Regions from separate parts of the Pseudoalteromonas sp. ND6B genome, predicted to be linked through region 3. Evidence: predicted binding sites of a transcription regulator. Region 3 holds the regulator's gene; each other region holds the start of a gene.

Evidence for each region. The regulator FliA, encoded in region 3, starts transcription of late flagellar genes. The targets are predictions, from matches to a motif close to CTAAAGNTNNNNNNNNNNNNGCCGATA.
Region 1: the regulator FliA is predicted to act here: its motif matches at 1,018-1,044, upstream of ND6B_RS00420 (VC2046/SO_2500 family protein).
Region 2: the regulator FliA is predicted to act here: its motif matches at 1,238-1,264, upstream of pomA (flagellar motor protein PomA).

Annotation. Positions count from the first base shown of each region.
Region 1 covers NZ_JQFL01000089.1:38,991-41,319, reverse strand. The annotation lists gene ND6B_RS00405 (M48 family metallopeptidase) at 30-722, shown strand; tRNA gene ND6B_RS00410 (tRNA-Tyr) at 748-832, opposite strand; tRNA gene ND6B_RS00415 (tRNA-Tyr) at 882-966, opposite strand; gene ND6B_RS00420 (VC2046/SO_2500 family protein) at 1,079-1,606, shown strand; gene ND6B_RS00425 (DUF6172 family protein) at 1,819-2,121, shown strand; gene ND6B_RS00430 (YchJ family protein) at 2,189-2,329, opposite strand, start outside.
Region 2 covers NZ_JQFL01000005.1:22,604-24,932, forward strand. The annotation lists gene ispA ((2E,6E)-farnesyl diphosphate synthase) at 1-779, opposite strand, end outside; gene xseB (exodeoxyribonuclease VII small subunit) at 782-1,024, opposite strand; gene pomA (flagellar motor protein PomA) at 1,318-2,085, shown strand; gene ND6B_RS16860 (flagellar motor protein MotB) at 2,088-2,329, shown strand, end outside.
Region 3 covers NZ_JQFL01000072.1:26,324-28,652, forward strand. The annotation lists gene ND6B_RS03435 (MinD/ParA family ATP-binding protein) at 1-745, shown strand, start outside; gene ND6B_RS03430 (RNA polymerase sigma factor FliA) at 772-1,482, shown strand; gene cheY (chemotaxis response regulator CheY) at 1,523-1,906, shown strand; gene ND6B_RS03420 (protein phosphatase CheZ) at 1,923-2,329, shown strand, end outside.

The DNA.
Region 1 (2,329 bases), on a different contig from region 3:
GGTTAATTATAAATAGGCAGCATTCATTGTTGGATTACACTTTAAAGCGTAGTAAGCGAAGAAAAACAGTGGCTATCAAAGTCGCACAACGTGAGCTTACGGTATATGCGCCCCATTTTGTAACGAAAACACAAATTAATGAATGGCTGTTAAGTAAACAGGACTGGATTGATGCTCAGTTACATAAGCAACAAATTCAAGCCGATACACGACAGTTTCCACTCAAAACCCAGAGTATTAAATTATTTAATGAAGCTGTTAATGTGCAATTTGATAACGCAGTACGCACTCAATGGCAGCAGCACAATGAAAGCCAAACGCTGTTACTGAGTATTTCTTCACGTGTAAAGCATCAAACGCAAATGTATCAAAGTTTGCTAGAGCAGTTTTTGCATGAGAAATTAGAAAGTTATATTGAAATGCGAGTTAACGATTATTGTCAGCTGATGGGTGAAAAGCTACCGAGTAATATTCGTATTCAATTGTATAAACGTCGCTGGGGTAGTTGTAATCGCAGGCGTGAACTAACCTTCAACTTACACTTGGCAAGTGCACCGACATGGGTCATTGACTACGTGATTGTTCATGAATTAGCACATTTAAAATATTTAAATCACAGTGCTCAATTTTGGCAACGTGTGGGATTATTTTATTCAGATTATAAACAAGCAAGTAACTGGTTAAACAATCATGGTATGAGTTTACAGTGGGTATTTGAATAAAAAGAAATAAGGTAGAGAAGAGAAGTGGTGGAGGGAGCTGGATTCGAACCAGCGAAGGCTGAGCCGTCAGATTTACAGTCTGATCCCTTTGGCCGCTCGGGAACCCCTCCACACTAATTGTTATTGCATTTGGCCCCACTTAACTTAGCCTAAGAAAAGTGGTGGAGGGAGCTGGATTCGAACCAGCGAAGGCTGAGCCGTCAGATTTACAGTCTGATCCCTTTGGCCGCTCGGGAACCCCTCCAATGCAACGCGGCAGATAATAGCAAACTTCTTATTTAAGTAAAGAAAAAAGCTAAAGAAAATTCAAATTTAGCCGATAAATACTTATTAATTAGTTAAATAGGCTAAAGTCTATGCAGATTGGTGATTTGTTAATCACGGAGAGCCAGTTAAAAACAAGGCTTAACGAAAGTGTGCACGAAAACCGCCGAGGCGAGTTTGCACTTTTATTAGCAATGCTCTCTCACGATGCACTCGATTTTAGTGAATTCCACCTACCCAAAAGTGACACTAAGCATTATCAAGCTAATGAAGATGCTCTGCGTAAACAATTTGGCGCAGGTCCAAAGCAGCCATTAGCGCCAGATACCTTTAATATGTTAATTGGTAAAAATAACACAGAGCTTTTAGCAAAAATGGGAAGCGCTGTAGGGATGAGTGATATAAAGTTAACTCAGTGCTTAAAGCCTGAGCCATTTAATATTCGTGATGATAGAAACCACATTCCGCTTAACGTAATGGATAACTGTGAATTAGCGGTACGTCGACGAATCCAAAATACCAACACCGAGTTATCAAACCCTCAAATGGATGCGGTGGCATTTTATGATGATTTACAAAATGAAGCTATCCACCAGCCATTACATTTGTTTAGTGCCTAATTATATGTGTTCAATTGCTGCTTTATACATGCCATTTAATTGTAATAAACTGTGTTTATAGTAGTAAGTAACTATTGGTTTTATAGGTGCTTTATTTTAATAACTGATTTAATATAAAAAAAGCATCCAAAATTTAAATGCAATTGCTATAATGGCGCAAATGGTATGACATTAAATGCCATTATCATTAAACCAAGGTAATTAGGAACGTAATGAAGAAAACATTCACGCTGAATCATGAGAAAATCAAATACCCTCGTATGGTTGATGCTGCAAAGCATGAAGTGAAAAAATATTTGAAAAGAGAACGTAATAAAACTTTACCTGTTGATGCCGACTACTGGGCATTTGATTGTAAGTTTGGTAACACGGCTGAAGAAGCCCAAGTGGTTCACGTTGCTGAAATTAACAATCACATCAGTGAAATTGAAAAGCAAGGTTTAACTTCTTTTTACTTAGAGATTTTAGCAAGACCTGCACAGCGTCAAGATTTCGATGAAGATGATGGCGAGTAAAACGCTAATTTGCGTTTAGTGTAGTTTTTGAAAATGGGCCTTGTGGCCCATTTTTTGTAGCTGAAGTTTATACACTATGACATTTTTTGTATTTTTTATTACTGCCACAAGGGCACGTATCATTACGTTTTACTTTAATATCGGCAACCGGTGTAATCTCACCATCAAGGTACCGCCATTGTCCATCTTCTTTAATAAACCTTGAATT
Region 2 (2,329 bases), on a different contig from region 3:
TGCTTAGCGCCTAGCATACCTAATAAAGCGGGGTATGTCGCTTTATTCGCTGCAATATCTGACCCTTGTGGCTTGCCTAAAGTAAGCGTATCGCCCTCAACATCTAAAATATCGTCATGAACTTGAAATGCAAGCCCTATAGCGTATCCAAAAGTTGATAAGTTATCTAAAGTTTGTTGGCTCGTATTAGGAGCACACAGTGCGCCAAGAGTAATCGCACAATTTATTAGCGCACCGGTTTTAAGTTTATGAATACGTTCTAACTCATCAACAGTAATAACCTTATCGGTTGCTGCAATATCGCGGCCTTGTCCGGCAACCATACCTTGTAACCCCGATGCATGCGCTAGTGCTGCGATCATTTTTAATTGTGCTTCAGTCGAGCATTTAAATTTATGCTTAGCAATAAGTTCAAATGCTAAAGTTTGCAGTGCATCTCCAGCTAAAATCGCTTGCGCTTCACCGTATACAATATGACATGTAGGGCGACCACGGCGTAAATCATCATCATCCATCGCAGGTAAATCGTCATGAACTAATGAATAACTATGAATACATTCAATGGCTGCGGCAAGTACATCTAAATCACGCTTGTCAGCACCGAGTATTTTACCTGTGGTGTACACTAAAAACGGGCGCAGTCTTTTACCACCATTCATTACACTGTAATGTGTGGCTTCTTTTATAGTATTGTCGCTTTCAAGAGGTTGTTCAAAATAAAGGTTGAGCGTATTAGCTACATCATCTTGAGCGAGTTTTATTTGTTCTTTTATGCTCACGATTATTCCATATCGTTATCAAACTGAGTAAGCGGTGCTTTTTCGTCATTACCCATTAATATCGACACCTTTTGCTCAGCTTGTTGAAGTTTGCCTGAAGATGCGCTCGCAAGTGCAATACCGCGCTCAAATTGCTTTAAAGACTGTTCAAGCGATAAATCACCTTGTTCCATTTCACTGACAATTGTTGTTAACTCTTCTAGTGCTTGTTCGAAACTTAAATTTTCAGGTTTTTTAGTCGCCATCTTTATTTTCAACTTACATAATAAATTTAGACGCCAATTTTAGGGGGAATGCTAAACTAGGTCAAAGAATGATATTGTTTTTTGATAGATAAATGCTGTTGATTGCGTTTCAACGTTATTTTTTAAAATTATTAATTTTGATTAATTAGATTGATTACCTATGTTGATCTAAAATATAACTAATCTTAATTTTACCGTTTATCATAAAAATCACTTAAGTATTTCAGTATCTTGCCGATAAACAATTAATAACAACGCTTGCGAAGAAAAAATATAAAACCTTTGGAGGGAATGTGGATTTAGCAACCATTATTGGGATCCTTGGCGCAATTGGCTTAATTGTCATGTCCATGTTTATGAGTAGTAGCGGTGAAGTCGCTATGTTTTACAATACCCCTTCTGTGGTTATTGTATTTGGTGGTTCCCTTTTTATCGTTTTATCTAATTTTACCATGTCGCAATTTCTTGGCATTGGTAAAGTATGTGCAAAAGCGTTTATGTTTAAAATTGAGCCTCCTGAAGCATTAATCGAAAAAGCGGTAGAATTAGCTGACTCTGCTCGAAAAGGCGGGTTTTTAGCCTTAGAAGAAGCCGAAATCCCAAATCCTTTTATGCGCAAAGGCGTTGATATGCTAGTAGATGGGCATGATGCTGATGTGGTACGCGCAACATTACAAAAAGATATTTCGTTAACCACCACTCGCCATGAAATGGGGGCAACCTTATTTAAATCATTAGGTGATATTGCACCCGCAATGGGGATGATCGGTACGTTGATAGGCTTAGTGGCTATGCTCTCGAACATGGATGACCCCAAAGCTATCGGACCGGCAATGGCGGTTGCGTTGTTAACCACATTATACGGTGCGTTTTTAGCAAACGTTGTAGCCATTCCTATTCAGGTAAAACTTGAACTGCGTAAAGACGAAGAGGCCATGAATCAGCGCTTAATTTTAGATGCAGTATTAGGTATTCAAGACGGGCAAAATCCTAAAGTAATTGAAGGGATCTTGAAAAATTATCTAGCTGAATCAAAACGCGCAGTCAATACTGAGGAATAATTATGTCAGATGAAGAGTGCAAATGCCCACCTCCAGGACTTCCTGCGTGGATGGGAACGTTTGCCGATTTAATGTCATTATTAATGTGCTTTTTCGTACTTTTACTCGCATTTTCTGAAATGGATGTACTTAAATTTAAACAAATTGCAGGCTCAATGAAGTTTGCTTTTGGTGTACAAAATAAAATAGAAGTAAAAGACATTCCAAAAGGGACATCTGTTATTGCTATGGAGTTTACGCCGGG
Region 3 (2,329 bases):
CGTATCCCTTAACACGGCAATCGCGTTAGGCCAACAAGGCAAACGTGTGCTTGTACTAGATGCTGATTTAGGATTAGCGAATTGTGATGTGATGCTTGGACTGCGCGTTGAGCGTAATTTATCTCATGTTTTATCGGGCGAATGTGAACTTGATGATATTTTAGTCGAAGGTCCCGCAGGCATAAAAATAGTGCCTGCAACATCGGGTTCGCAAAGTATGGTTGAGTTATCACCCTCAGAGCACGCTGGACTTATTCGTGCATTTAGTGAACTTAACACCGACTTTGATATTTTAATTGTTGATACCGCTGCGGGTATTTCCGATATGGTGCTGAGTTTTTCTCGCGCAGCGCAAGATGTGGTTGTGGTGGTATGTGATGAGCCTACATCAATTACCGATGCCTATGCTTTAATTAAAGTACTTAGCCGTGAGCACGGCGTTTATAAATTTAAAATTGTTGCCAATATGGTGCGTAGTTTACGCGAAGGGCAGGAATTGTTTGCAAAACTTTCAAAGGTTACCGACCGATTTTTAGATATATCAATGGAGTTGGTTGCAACGGTTCCATATGATGAAAATATGCGCAAATCAACGCGCCGCCAAAAAGTAATTGTTGAGGTTTTTCCTGGGTCGCCTGCTGCAATTGCTTTTAAAACACTGGCTACAAAAATTGCTAAGTGGCCAACACCTAGTCAAGCCTCGGGTCATTTAGAGTTTTTCATTGAGAAACTAGTTAGTAACTAACAATGACAATACCGGTGAATAGAGCTATGGGATATCAGTCAACACAAAATTTAAATATGATTGTTGAAAAGCATGCCTCATTAGTCAAAAAAGTGGCGTGCCATTTAATTGCTCGTTTACCGGCCAGTGTGCAGCTAGATGATTTAATTCAATCGGGTATGATTGGTTTAATTGAAGCTTCAAAAAACTTTGATGCAAGCAAAGGCGCAAGCTTTGAAACCTTTGCCGGTATTCGTATTCGTGGTGCGATGATAGACGAAATGCGCCGAGGCGATTGGGTTCCACGTTCAGTTCACAGAAAAAGCCGTTTGGTTGCAGAAACTATTGTTGCGCTTGAGAACAGTTTAAACCGTGAACCTAAAGATAGTGAAGTTGCTGAAAAACTTGAAATTTCGCTAAATGAGTACCATCATATTTTAAACGATGTAAATGTAAGCAAAGTGTTAGGTATTGAAGACCTTGGTATAGATGACGATGTGATTACACCTCATGGCCAAGATTTAGCACTAGACAAACCGTTCAATAATGTTAAAAATGAACGGTTTAATGAGTCTTTACTCAGTGCAATAAAGTCGTTACCGGAAAAAGATGCAATGGTGCTTTCTTTGTACTATAACGATGAGATGAATTTAAAAGAAATTGGGCATATACTCGATGTAAGTGAATCGCGTGTAAGTCAGATACATGGTCAGGCGATGATTAAGCTTAAAGCAAAAATCAATGACTGGATAAACTAGAAGTAAGTAAATAAAGGTTCAGGCCTCACTGGAGGATGTTTTGGATAAAAACATTAAAATTCTTGTTGTTGATGATTTCTCAACAATGAGACGTATTATTAAAAACCTGTTGCGCGATTTAGGTTTTACCAATGTTCAAGAAGCAGATGACGGGTCAACTGCTTTGCCTATGTTGCAAAATCAAGCGTTTGATTTTGTTGTAACAGATTGGAATATGCCAGGCATGCAAGGTATTGATCTTTTAAGGGCAATTCGAGCTGATGAAAAATTAAAGCATATTCCTGTTTTAATGGTTACAGCAGAAGCTAAAAAAGAACAAATAATTGCTGCGGCCCAAGCAGGTGTTAATGGTTATATTGTTAAACCATTCACTGCAGGTACATTGAAAACTAAATTAGAAAAAGTGTTCGAACGCTTAGGTTAATGAGAGGGAGAGGCTTATGTCAGCACCTGCTGCGCCTCAGATTACTTTAGAACAAGCTCGCCAGTTAGTTGTTTTTTTAGAAAATGGTGAGCAAGATAAAGCGAATCAGTTAATTTTAGAAACAGCTTCACAAGAGCAATCACAGTTATTTGCTGAGGTGGGTAAGTTGACGCGTCAACTGCACGAAGCTTTAAAAAGTTTCGAGTTAGACACGCGTTTAACAGACATTACCACTGATGCCATCCCTGACGCAAAAAAACGCCTTAACTATGTCATGGAAATGACAGAAAACGCAGCCAATAAGACAATGGATGCGGTTGAAGCAAGCTTACCATTAGCACAAGAAATCGCTGACGAAATAGCTGATATCAAGCCAACGTGGGATCGTTTAATGAACCGCGAAATAGAGCTTGGTGAGTTTAA